DNA from 2 places in the Actinokineospora lacus genome. Region 2 is predicted to be linked to the other one. Evidence: riboswitches for the same ligand, from Rfam matches in the RefSeq annotation. Region 2 holds a riboswitch; the other holds the start of a gene.
What was found. A riboswitch is a leader RNA that binds a small molecule or an ion and turns the genes downstream of it on or off. The one in region 2 is predicted to bind glycine.
Positions count from the first base shown of each region.

Region 1: another riboswitch for glycine. It lies ahead of gcvT (glycine cleavage system aminomethyltransferase GcvT); the one in region 2 lies ahead of gcvP (aminomethyl-transferring glycine dehydrogenase).

Region 1 covers NZ_JBQERA010000016.1:4,932-11,440, forward strand. Annotated here, with positions in the region: gene ACTG9Q_RS29820 (glycoside hydrolase family 6 protein) at 1-804, opposite strand, end outside; gene ACTG9Q_RS29825 (L-serine ammonia-lyase) at 989-2,350, opposite strand; gene ACTG9Q_RS29830 (serine hydroxymethyltransferase) at 2,408-3,679, opposite strand; gene gcvH (glycine cleavage system protein GcvH) at 3,681-4,061, opposite strand; gene gcvT (glycine cleavage system aminomethyltransferase GcvT) at 4,081-5,169, opposite strand; glycine riboswitch at 5,430-5,520, opposite strand; gene ACTG9Q_RS29845 (energy-coupling factor ABC transporter ATP-binding protein) at 5,714-6,439, opposite strand; gene cbiQ (cobalt ECF transporter T component CbiQ) at 6,436-6,509, opposite strand, start outside.
Region 2 covers NZ_JBQERA010000009.1:14,378-20,886, reverse strand. Annotated here, with positions in the region: gene ACTG9Q_RS22245 (bifunctional nuclease family protein) at 1-472, shown strand, start outside; gene ACTG9Q_RS22240 (MerR family transcriptional regulator) at 775-1,341, shown strand; glycine riboswitch at 1,413-1,516, shown strand; glycine riboswitch at 1,517-1,636, shown strand; gene gcvP (aminomethyl-transferring glycine dehydrogenase) at 1,707-4,577, shown strand; gene ACTG9Q_RS22230 (hypothetical protein) at 4,823-5,227, opposite strand; gene ACTG9Q_RS22225 (hypothetical protein) at 5,404-6,390, shown strand; gene ACTG9Q_RS22220 (hypothetical protein) at 6,409-6,509, shown strand, end outside.

The DNA of each region.
Region 1 (6,509 bases), on a different contig from region 2:
GCGACCGGGCAGGTTGTAGATGACGACCTGGAAGACCAGCTGACGGGTGGGCGCGGCTGCCAGCTGGCGGACGGCCTCGTCGAGGTGGTTGACCAGGCCCATCGTGCCGGTGGTCGGCGAGCCGTTGCCGTGGATGGCGCTGATGCGGTCCAGCCACACACCGGTGGGCTGGTTGGCGATCCGCGAGCCGCCCGGCTCCGCGGCGGCTTGGCGCGCCCACTGCGGGTTGACGTAGACGTTCGCGCCGACGTACGGGTTGTCCACCTTGGTCGGCGGGGTGCCGGTAGTGGTGGTGGTCGTCGTCGTCGACGTGTTCGTCGTCGTGGTGGTCGACGTCGCGGTGGTGGTGGTGGTGGTGCTGGTGGGCGGCGTTCCCGTGCACACCGTTCCGTTGAGGCGGAAGGTGGTGGGGGCCGGGTTCGCGCTGGTCCAGACACCGTTGAAGCCGGGGGTGACCGAGGCCCCGGTGCCCAGCGAGCCGGACCACTCAGGGTTGCGGACCGTCACTCGGGCGCCCGACTGCGAGAACCGGCCACCCCAGCCCTGCTGAATGGTCTGTCCCGCCGCGAAGTCCCACTCCAAGGTCCAGCCGTTGTTGATGGCGTCGCCCAGGTTGGTGAGCGTGACATTGGCCCCGAAACCACCGGGCCACTGCGTCGTCACAGCGTAATTGACCCGACATCCGGGAGCGGCGCTGGCGGTTGACCCTCCGGCCACGACCAGGGTCGCGGACAGGGCAGCCACCGATGTCACCGCCATGGCCCCGGCTAGCTTTCGAGATCGACCAATTTTGCGCAGATTCATGCGTCGCCTCCTTGCGAGCAGACCGCCGTCTCAGAGCGCTCCCACTTCGTCTTGAAGATTCGGCATCTGCCGCAAGACCGGGGGGTTATGAGTTGGGAGCGCTCCCAGGAACGACCGTAACGCACGACACATCGTGGTGACAAGACCGTCACACGGAGAATTTGGGAGCGCTCTCAGTCAGTAGTCAGCACTCGATGACGTTGAGCGCGAGACCACCGCGGGCCGTCTCCTTGTACTTGGTGTGCATGTCGGCGCCGGTCTCCCGCATCGTCTTGATCACCTTGTCCAGGTGCACGACGTGCGTGCCGTCGCCCTGCAGCGCCATCCGGGAGGCGTGGATCGCCTTGGTCGAGCCGACCGCGTTGCGCTCGATGCACGGGATCTGCACCAGCCCGCCCACCGGGTCGCAGGTCAGCCCCAGGTGGTGCTCGAGCCCGATCTCCGCGGCGTTCTCCACCTGCGCGACGCTGCCGCCGCGCACCGCGGTCAGCGCGGCGGCGGCCATCGCCGCGGCGGAGCCGACCTCGCCCTGGCAGCCGACCTCGGCCCCGGAGATCGAGCCGGTCTCCTTCAGCACGACGCCGATGGCCGCCGCGGTCAGCAGGAACTCGACGACGCCGTCGTCGGAGGCGCCGGGGACGAACTTCTCGTAGTAGTGCAGGACGGCCGGGATGATGCCCGCCGCGCCGTTGGTCGGGGCGGTGACCACCCGCCCGCCCGCGGCGTTCTCCTCGTTGACGGCCAGGGCGAACAGGCTCACCCAGTCCATGACGTACAAGGGGTCGCCGACGCCGTCCTCGGACAGCAGCTTCTCGTGCAGCGCCTTGGCGCGCCGGGGCACGCGCAGGCCGCCGGGCAGCACCCCCTCGGCCTCGCAGCCCCGGACCACGCAGTCGCGCATGACCTGCCAGATGTGCAGCAGCCCGGCGCGCACCTCGTCCTCGGTGCGCCAGGACAGCTCGTTGGCCAGCATCACCCCGGCGACCGACAGGCCCGACGACGCGCAGTGCGCCAGCAATTCCGCCGCGGTGCGGAAGGGGTAGGCCACCGCGGTGGTGTCCGCGGAGATCACCGGCCCGTCCGCGGCGTTCTCGTCCAGCACGAACCCGCCGCCGACGGAGTAGTACGTCCGCGCCGCCAGCGACTCCCCCGCCGCGTCCCACGCCTGGAACGTCATGCCGTTGGGGTGCAGGGGCAGCGACCGCCGCCGGTGCAGCACCAGGTCGGCGTCGTGGTCGAAGTCCATCTCGTGCGTGCCGAGCAGCCGCAGCCGCCCGGCGTCGCGGATCGCGGCCACCCGCTCGGACACGGTGGCGGTGTCGACGTCCTCGGGCCGCTCCCCCTCCAGCCCCAGCAGCACGGCCTTGTCGCTGCCGTGGCCGAAGCCGGTGGCGCCGAGCGAGCCGAACAGCTCCGCGCGGACGCGGGCAACCCGCTCGAGCGGGAGGCGGGAGGCGAACATCAGCGCCGCGCGCATCGGTCCGACGGTGTGGGAACTCGACGGGCCGATGCCGATGCTGAACAGGTCGAAGGTGCTGATGGCCACGGTAGGGACCTTCCGGGTGCTGCGGGTGGGGCCGGGTCGCGGCCCCACCCGCGGTGCTCAGCCCAGCTCTGGATAGAGCGGGCGGCGCTTGACGAGCAGGTCCACGCGCTCGCGCAGGGCCTGCTTCGTCGCGTCGTCGAAGTCCGGACGCAGCGCGACGGCGATGATGTCGGACACCTCGGCGAAGTCCTCGGCGTCGAAGCCGCGGGTGGCCAGCGCGGGGGTGCCGATGCGCAGGCCCGAGGTGACCATCGGGGGGCGGGGGTCGAACGGGACGGCGTTGCGGTTGACCGTGATGCCCACCGAGTGCAGCCGGTCCTCGGCCTGCTGACCGTCCAGTTCGGACTCCACCAGGTCGACGAGCACAAGGTGCACATCGGTTCCGCCGGAGGACAGCTTCACGCCTGCCTCGGCGCAGTCCGGTCGGGACAGTCGCTCGGCGAGGATGTGGGCGCCCTCGAGCACGCGACGCTGGCGCTCGGCGAACTCCTCGGACGCGGCGATCTTGAACGAGACCGCCTTGGCCGCGATGACGTGCTCGAGCGGACCGCCCTGCTGGCCGGGGAACACCGCCGAGTTGACCTTCTTGGCCAGGTCCTTCTTGCAGAGGATCACACCGCCCCGGGGTCCGCCGAGGGTCTTGTGCGTGGTCGTGGTCACCAGGTCGGCGTACGGCACGGGGTTGGGGTGCAGCCCCGCGGCGACGAGCCCGGCGAAGTGCGCCATGTCGACCATGAGCAGCGCGCCGACGCTGTCGGCGATCTCGCGGAACCGGGCGAAGTCCAGCTGGCGCGGGTACGCCGACCAGCCCGCGATGACCAGCTTCGGCTGGTGCTCGGCGGCCAGCGCGGCGACCTCGTCCATGTCGACGCGGCCGGTCTGCTTGTCGACGTGGTAGGCGGCGACGTTGTAGAGCTTGCCCGAGAAATTGATCTTCATGCCGTGCGTCAGGTGCCCGCCGTGGGCCAGGTCCAGCCCGAGGATCGTGTCGCCGGGCTTGATGACGGCCACCATGGCCGCGGCGTTGGCCTGGGCCCCGGAGTGCGGCTGCACGTTGGCGTGCTCGGCGCCGAAGAGCGCCTTCACCCGGTCGATGGCCAGCTGCTCGACGACGTCGACGTGCTCGCAGCCGCCGTAGTAGCGGCGGCCGGGGTAGCCCTCGGCGTACTTGTTCGTCAGCACCGAGCCCTGCGCCTCGAGCACGCCCAGCGGGGCGAAGTTCTCCGAGGCGATCATCTCCAGGGTGGACTGCTGGCGGCGCAGCTCGGCGGCGACGGCGGCGGCGATCTCCGGGTCGACGGTGGCGAGGTCTTGGGAGAAGGACGTCATCTCACTCCTCTTCCTTGGTCAGCTCGGCGTAGGCGGCCGCGTCGAGCAGGGTGGGCTCGCCGTCGACCCGGATGCGGAAGAGCCACCCGTCGCCGAAGGGGGAGGTGTTGACCAGCTCGGGGGTGTCGACCACGGCCTCGTTGATCTCCACGACCTCGCCGTCGGCGGGCGCGAACAGCTCGCTGACCGACTTGGTGGACTCGATCTCGCCGCAGGCGTCGCCCGCGCTGACGCTCGCCCCGACCTCGGGCAGCTGCACGAAGACCACGTCGCCGAGGGCTTTGGCCGCGTACCCGGTGATGCCCACCGTGGCCGCCGCCGGGTCGGACAGGTCGACCCACTCGTGGTCCTCGGTGTAGGACAGGTGCTGGGGGGTGCTCATGTCGGTGTCGGTCTCCTGGTCAGGCGGGACGCTGGTAGAAGGGCAGTGCCACGACCTCGACGGGGGCCTTCGCGCCCCGGATGTCGACGGTCAACGCCGTCCCCGGCGCGCTGAGCGCGGCGGGGACGTAGGCCATCGCGATCGGGTGCCCGAGGGTCGGCGAGAGCGCGCCGCTGGTGACAGTACCGACCGGGGTCCCGTCGGCGTCGAGCACGGAGTACCCGTGTCGGGGGGCGCGGCGCCCCTCGCCGCGCAGGCCGACGAGCGCGCGGTCGGTCTCCTTGCGACGCTGGAGCGCGTCCCGGCCGACGAACTCGGGCTTGTCGAACTTCACGACCCGCCCCAGCCCGGCGTCGAACGGGGTCAGCTCGGCGGTCAACTCGTTGCCGTACAACGGCATCCCGGCCTCCAGGCGCAGGGTGTCGCGGCAGGCGAGGCCCGCGGGCAGCAGGCCGTGCTCCGCGCCCGCCTCGGTGAGCGCCGCCCAGACGGCGGGGGCGTGCTCGGCGGCGGAGTACAGCTCGAAGCCGTCCTCGCCGGTGTAGCCGGTGCGGGCCAGCAAGATGTCGTGGCCCGCGGCCGTGGCGGGCCTGCCCGCGTAGTACTTCAGGGTGTCGAGGTCCGAGCCGGTGACCGCGGTCACGATCGCGGGCGAGGTGGGGCCCTGCACGGCGATCAGCGCGTACTCGGTGGAGCGGTCGGTCACCGTCGCGTCGAACCCCGCGGCCCGCTCGGTCAGCGCGGCCAGGACCGTGCCGACGTTGGAGGCGTTGGCGACGACCAGGTACTCCTCGGTGTCGAGGCGGTAGACGACCAGGTCGTCGAGCACGCCACCGTCCTCGGCGCAGATCATCGTGTAGCGCGCGCGGCCCGGCTTGACCGCGGACAGCGTGCCGAGGAGCGCGTGGTCCAGGGCGTCGGCGGCCTGCGGGCCGGTGACGGCGATCTCGCCCATGTGGCTCAGGTCGAACAGTCCGGACGCGGTGCGCACCGCCTTGTGCTCGGCCAGTTCGCTGCTGTACCGCAGCGGCATCGACCAGCCCGCGAAGTCGGTGAACGACGCGCCGAGGGACTGGTGGACCTCGTGCAGCGGAGACGGGTTGCTCATGGGTGGGCGGACTCCTTGGGCGCGCGGGGACGGCTGATCCGGCGGCAGCGTGCCACGGGGCGCGGCGGGCCGCAGGGGAACGGGGAAGGACGGCAAGACGGGGGCACCAGAGCTCCTACGGCTACGACGGGGCGGCCGGAAGCCGACCCGCGGGTCTCGGAACTCCCCCTCTGTCATGGCACCTGAGAGCTTCACCGCCGAGAAGGCGGCTTGCACCGTGGGTGAGGCGCTGACGTCGCGCCCGCTTTCCAGAGTGGCCTGGCCGGTGAACGGTAGGTTTACCTGAGAGTTTCCGGGGAGTTTGCTCCTTCGGTGCCCCGCGCGTGGCGGAGGCTCTCCCGTTCTGGCTCGTGCGGCCCACTATGCGGTTGTGGCCCGGACGATAGTGTCCCGGCCTAGAACCTTCACCATGTCTCGACATGCCCACGACGCGCCTGGCTGCGTTGCCGGAACGCCCAAGTATGCCCAATACGAGGACGTTCCGCCGCCTTGCCAGCCACGCCGTGCACACGCCGATACACGGCGAAGGTTCTAGGCCGGGACACTAGTCCAGGCGGAACCCGAACGGAAGTTCCAGGCGGTGGGCGGCCAGCAGGGCGGTGTCGGCGAGCAGGTCCCGGGTGGGGCCGTCGGCGACGACGACGCCGTTGTCGATCAGCACGGAGCGCGGGCACAGCTGCAGGGCGTAGGGCAGGTCGTGGGTGACCATGAGCAGCGTGCGCTCCAGGCCGATGAGCACGTCGGCCAGCTCGCGGCGGGCCACCGGCTCCAGGTTGGCGCTGGGCTCGTCGAGCACCAGGATCTCCGGGTCACAGGCCAGCACGGTGGCCAGCGCGACCCTGCGGCGCTGGCCGCCGGAGAGGTGCGCCGGGGAGCGGTCGGCGTGCTCGCCCATGCCGACGGCCGCCAGCGCCCGCTCGACCCTCGCCCCGACGTCGGGGAGGCCGAAGTTGGCCGGGCCGAAGGCGACGTCCTCGCGCACGGTGGGCATGAACAGCTGGTCGTCGGGGTCCTGGAAGACGATGCCGACGCGGCGGCGGATCTCCTTGAGGTTGGCCTTGACCACGGCCAGCCCGCCGACCTCCACCCGGCCCGCGCCCGCGGTGTGCACGCCGTTGAGGTGCAGCACGAGGGTGGTCTTGCCCGCGCCGTTGGGCCCGAGCAGGGCGACCCGCTCGCCCTGCTCCACGCGCAGGTCCACGCCGTAGAGGGCCTGGTGGCCGTCGGGGTAGGCGAAGGCGAGCCCGTCGACCAGCAGGGCCGGGGTCACAGCGCGGCCGCCAGGACCGCGGCGCAGGCCAGCGCCGGGGCCACGCCCGCCAGCCAGGCGCGGGGACGGG
Region 2 (6,509 bases):
CAGCGAGATGCGCGTGGTGGGCGTGCGGGTGGAGCTACCCGCCAACCAGCCGATCCTGTTGTTGCGTGAGACCGACGGTGATCGGTACCTGCCCATCTGGATCGGGTCGGTGGAGGCCACCGCGATCGCGCTGGAGCAGCAGGGGGTGCGGCCTGCCCGGCCGTTGACCCATGACCTGCTCAAGGACGTCATCGGCGCCTTGGGCCGCGAACTGGAGCAGGTCCGGATCACCGACCTGCGAGAAGGCACCTTCTACGCCGAGCTGGTCTTCGACGGCGACATCCGGGTCTCGGCCAGGCCGAGTGACTCCGTGGCGCTCGCGCTGCGGGTGGGCGTGCCCATCCACGCGGAGGACGCGGTGCTGCAGGAAGCGGGCCTGGTCATCCCGGACGAGCAGGAGGACGAGGTGGAGAAGTTCCGCGAGTTCCTCGACTCGATCTCCCCGGAGGACTTCCGGGGCGCTGACACCTAGACCGGTTGCACGCGCACCGCGTTGACCGGGGGAGACCTCGCCCGGTCCGGTGTGGGGGCGTCGGTCGCGGTGCGATGGCACATCCATCCACAATGCGGCATCCTGCTTCTCTCACCGTGCGGTTCGCCGGTTGTCCGCGCGTCGCGTTGACCCCTGGGCGGGGTCGTCTTACCGTCGGGGACGAGCCGATTCGCGCCGGGCGTGCGAGCCCACCTCCGCGAAACGGCGCGGCCGAGGCGTTCCCACCAGCGGAACGGGCGGTCTCGTTCGCCGGTCGCCAGACCGGTCGAGGGGAGGCAGGCGTGTTGGAACACGGGTCCACCACGGCGGGTCAGCCGGACGGCGCCGAGCAGGGCGAGTTGTTCCCGGACGCGTCGCTGCCGGACGAGTTGGTGGGCTACCGCGGGTCAGCGGCCTGCCAGATCGCGGGCATCACCTACCGCCAGCTCGACTACTGGGCGCGCACCGACCTGGTGGTGCCCACCATCCGCAGCGCCCACGGATCGGGGTCGCAGCGGCTGTACTCGTTCAAGGACGTGCTGGTCCTCAAGGTCGTCAAGCGGCTGCTGGACACCGGTGTGTCGCTGCAGAACATCCGCGTCGCGGTGGAGCACCTGCGCCGCAGGGGGGTGCGCGACCTGGCGAGGATCACCCTGTTCAGCGACGGGACCACGGTCTACGAGTGCACCTCGCCCGAGGAGGTCGTCGACCTGCTGCGCGGCGGCCAGGGCGTGTTCGGCATCGCGGTCAGCGGCGCCATCCGGGAGATCACCGGCACCATTCATGAGTTCCCCTCCGAGCGGGCCGACGGCGCGGTCATCTCCGACGACGAACTCGCCCAGCGCCGCAAGGCCCGAACGGCAGGATGAGCTGTGACGCCCGCCACCGCAACCGGTGAGCGGGCAGGTCACCCGGCTGGGGCTAGACTCAGCGACGTCGCCGATCCCGCGCGGGAGAGTCCGACCGGCCCCACCAGGCCGGTTCGGCGCCGAAGGAGCAAATCCTCCCCGGAACCTCTCAGGCACCCAGGACCGCATGGGGGAGACACCTCTGGAAAGCGAGCCCGCCGGTCACCTCCGGCAGGGCCCCGCCGAAGGTGCAAGCCCGCTGCAGCGGGTGAAGCTCTCAGGCGCCCGGGTACCGGGCACGGACAGAGGGGGAGGGCCACCGGGCGACTGACGTCCGTGGGCCCGAACCCGACTGCCCGAACCCCGACTGCCTGAGGAGCTTGCCGATGACGAGCGACCGCGTCCCCCTCGCCGCGCTGGAGCACGGCACCCCGTTCGCCGAGCGCCACATCGGCCCGCGGCCCGCCGAGCTGGCCCGCATCCTCGACACCGTCGGCGTCGGCTCCTTGGAGGAGCTGGCCGAGCACACCGTGCCCGCCGCCATCCGGGAGGACGGCCTGCGGCTGGACCTGCCCGAGCCCGCCACCGAGGCCGAGGCGCTGGCCGAGCTGCGCGCGCTGGCCGCGTCGAACCGCACTCTCGCGCCGATGATCGGTCTGGGGTACTACGGCACGGTCACCCCGCCGGTCATCCGCCGCAACGTGCTGGAGAGCCCGGCCTGGTACACCGCCTACACCCCGTACCAGCCCGAGATCAGCCAGGGCAGGCTCGAGGCGCTGCTCAACTTCCAGACGATGGTCGCCGAGCTGGTCGGCCTGCCCACCGCGAACGCGTCCATGCTGGACGAGTCCACCGCCGCCGCCGAGGCGATGACGCTGCTGCGCCGGGGCGGGCGGTCCAAGTCGAACCGGTTCGTCGTGGACGCCGACACCTTCCCCCAGACCATCGCGGTCGTGCGGACCCGCGCCGAGCCGCTGGGCATCGAGGTCGTCGTCGCCGACCTGGCCGACGGCCTGCCCGACGGTGAGTTCTTCGGCGTGCTGCTGTCCTACCCCGGGGCCTCCGGGGTGGTGCGCGACCACGCCGAGCTGATCGCCGAGGCGCACTCGCGCGGCGCGAAGGCCGCCGTGGCCGCCGACCTGCTGGCGCTGACGCTGCTGCGCGCGCCCGGCGAGATCGGCGCGGACGTCGTCGTCGGCACCACCCAGCGCTTCGGCGTGCCGATGGGCTTCGGCGGCCCGCACGCCGGGTACATGGCCGTCGCCGCCGGGCTGGAGCGGCAGCTGCCCGGCCGCTTGGTCGGCGTGAGCACCGACGCCGACGGCAACCTGGCCTACCGGCTGGCGCTGCAGACCCGTGAGCAGCACATCCGCCGGGAGAAGGCCACCTCCAACATCTGCACCGCGCAGGTCCTGCTGGCCGTGGTCGCCTCGATGTACGCCGTCTACCACGGCCCCCTGGGCCTGCGCGGCATCGCGACCCGGGTGCACCGCATGGCCGCCGTCCTGGCGGGCGGGCTGCGCGCCGGTGGCGTCGAGGTCGTCCACGACGGCTTCTTCGACACCGTGCTGGCCCGCGTCCCCGGCCGCGCCGCCGACATCGTCGCCGCGGCCCGGGAGCGGGAGGTCAACCTGCGCCTGGTCGACGCCGACCACGTCGGCATCGCCACCGGCGAGACCACCACCCGCGCCCACCTGCGCGCGGTGTGGGCGGCCTTCGGGGTCTCCGGCGACCCCGACGCCCTCGACGAGACGGTGGCCGACGCGCTGCCCGGCGCCCTGCTGCGGACCAGCGACTACCTGACCCACCCGGTGTTCTCCACCCACCACTCCGAGACCGCGCTGCTGCGGTACCTGCGCGCGCTGTCGGACAAGGACGTCGCGCTCGACCGCAGCATGATCCCGCTGGGCTCGTGCACGATGAAGCTCAACGCCACCGCGGAGATGGAGCCGATCACCTGGCCCGGCTTCGCCGAGCTGCACCCGTTCGCGCCCGTCGAGGACGCGCCCGGGATGCTGCGGGTCATCGATGACCTGACGGGCTGGCTGGCCGCGGTCACCGGCTACGACGCGGTCAGCCTGCAGCCCAACGCGGGCAGCCAGGGCGAGTTCGCGGGCCTGCTGGCGATCCGGGCGTACCACCGCTCGCAGGGCCACGGCGAGCGCGACGTGTGCCTGATCCCGTCGAGCGCGCACGGCACCAACGCCGCCAGCGCGGTCATGGCCGGGATGCGCGTGGTCGTGGTCAAGTGCGACAGCTCGGGCAACATCGACATGGAGCACCTGCGCGCCACCGTCGAGGCCCACCGCGACGACCTCGCCGCCATCATGATCACCTACCCCTCGACGCACGGGGTGTACGAGGACACCGTGCGCGAGGTGTGCGGCCTGGTCCACGACGCGGGCGGCCAGGTCTACGTCGACGGCGCCAACCTCAACGCCCTGATCGGCCTGGCCCGCTACGGCAAGTTCGGCTCGGACGTCTCGCACCTGAACCTGCACAAGACCTTCTGCATCCCGCACGGCGGCGGCGGCCCCGGCGTCGGCCCGATCGGCGTGCGCGCGCACCTGGCCGAGTTCCTGCCCAACCACCCGCTGCAGCCCGCGGCGGGCCCGGCCACCGGCGTCGGCCCGATCAGCGCCGCGCCGTGGGGCAGCGCGTCGATCCTGCCGATCTCCTGGGCGTACGTGCGGATGATGGGCGCCGACGGCCTGCGCCGGGCCACCCTGACCGCGGTCGCGGCGGCCAACTACGTCGCCCGCAGGCTCGACGAGCACTACCCGGTGCTCTACACCGGCAAGGGCGGCTTCGTCGCCCACGAGTGCATCCTCGACCTGCGCCCGCTGACCAAGGCCACCGGCATCAGCGTCGACGACGTCGCCAAGCGCCTGGCCGACTACGGCCTGCACGCCCCGACCATGAGCTTCCCGGTGGCGGGCACGCTGATGGTCGAGCCCACCGAGAGCGAGGACCTGGCCGAGCTGGACCGCTTCTGCGCGGCCATGATCGCCATCAAGTCCGAGGTGGACAAGGTGGCGGGCGGGGTGTGGCCCGCCGGGGACAACCCGCTGGTCAACGCCCCGCACACGGCGGCGTCCATCGCGGCCAAGTGGGACCACGCCTACAGCCGCGAGGAGGCCGCGTTCCCGACCGGCTCGACGGCGGCGAAGGTGTGGCCGCCGGTGCGCCGCATCGACGGGGCCAAGGGCGACCGCAACCTCGTCTGCTCCTGCCCCCCGCTGGACGCCTACGCCTAGGGGTCTCACACCACTGGACAGCCGCTTTAGGACAATGAGGTGACAAAACCACGCCGGTCCCGGGCATTCGGGTGAGTTGGCGCTAGCGTCGCAGTCCGTACACACAGTGCTCCGCTCTGTGAAAGGACCGCCGGGATGGTCGCCCAAGTCGAGCGCACCGATTTCATACCCCGCGTCGCCGCTCCCGTGCCCGACCGTGACGACAGCACCCGCTTCCTCTGCGCCGCGGCCCACCTGAGCCCGGACTACGCGGAGTCCGCTGTCGCCGAGATGCTGGTCGAGCCGACCAGGGCCACCGCGCCCTCGCTGGGCATCGACGCCGGGGCGGTGCTCACCGAGGCGGTCGCCGCGCGGGTGCGGGTGCGGCTGGTCGCGGCCGCCGCGCTGGTGACGGCCGTCGTGCTGGCGCTGCTGTGGCCCGCCGGGCTGGCCGTCTGGTTCGGCGTGTCCAGCCCGCTGCTCGTGGCCAAGGTGGTCCGGTGGGTCAGGGGCGGGCGCAGCGCGCGTGGCGTCGGCATCCGCTCGGGCGCGGCGGTGGTGATCGCCGCCCTCGTCCTGATCGTGCTGCTCGGGTTCCAGGACGGTGATGTCGAGCCGAGCCCGCTGGCGCTGCTCGTGCTCGTCTCGCTGCTGGTAGTGCTGATCGCCAACCGGGGTCGCGGTCAACCGGCTGATCGCGACCCGGTTCCAGCGGCGCAACGGGGCGCAGCCCTCGCCGTCGGCCCGGCTGGACTCCCCGCTGCTCTCGTTCAGCCAGGGGCTCACCCAGCGGGTCAAGGAGCGGTACCTGACCGACGACCGCTTCGTCGCCCCGAGCGAGGCGGCCGTGGTCGGCCCCCCGAACGAGACCGACGCCGCGGACTGGGTGCCGGTCGTCGTGCACCGCGGCTACGAGCCCTTCGTCGGCGCCGGGGGCCCGTTCCGGCCGTGGTCCATGGCGATCCCGCTGGAGCGCGACCCGCTGGCGAGCGAGTACCAGACGCTGTCCACGGCGCGGCTGCTCGACAGCATCAGCCGGGAGGTCGAGCGGCTGCGCAAGTCCGGCCCGCTCTCGCCCAGCGGGCGGCTGCGCAGGCTGATGTCCGAGGACGTGGTCCTGATCAGCTCCGACGAGCTGGTCGAGCACCTGGGCGCCGAGGACGGTCAGCCGTTCCTCAGGGACCCCGGTCACCGCCCCTACACCCACATCTCGCGCGCCCGCGCGATGGTGCTGCGCGACAACCCCGTGGAGTGGGCCCGCCACTTCCGCCGGTTCACCGTGCTGACCTGGGACCACGACCTGATCCTGTCGGTCTACCTGCACGTGGCCATGGACGAGTCCACTTTGTACATCGAGTGGACCCCGTGCGTGCTGCGGCCCATCAACGACACCTTCCGGGACATCGACACCCGGCACTACTCCGTCGGCCGCGCGGTCGGGCAGGCCGTGGTCGACCTGCTCCGGTTCCCGGCCGACCTGCCCGCGGGCATCTCCCGGCTGTTCACCGTGGCCCGCCCGCTCAAGGTGGAGCGCGGCCTGGTGAACCCCGACAAGTACGGCGCGCTGCGCAGCCTGCGCGAGTTCGCCGCCGACGAGGGCGTGCGCACCTACTTCCAGCGCCTCGACGTCGACCGCTACCTCAAGATCCTGCACACGCGCGCGATCCGCGCCGTCGGCGGCCTGCTGGCCGAGGCGGGCTACCTGAGCGCGTCGCTGGAGCAGCAGGCGCAGGCCGTGGTGCAGAACAGCGTCCACATCGGCGGGTCGATGAGCGGCTCACTGGTGATGGGCGCGCACAACACCATCCGTGACATCAACGTGAAAGGCGGCTGATCCGTGGAACCCCGCTCAGTGACCAACCGGGTGGACATCGGCGGTTCGATGACCGGACCGCTGATCCAAAGCGGCGGCTCGGTCCGGGTGAACGACATCAACGTCTCGCCCGCGACGCC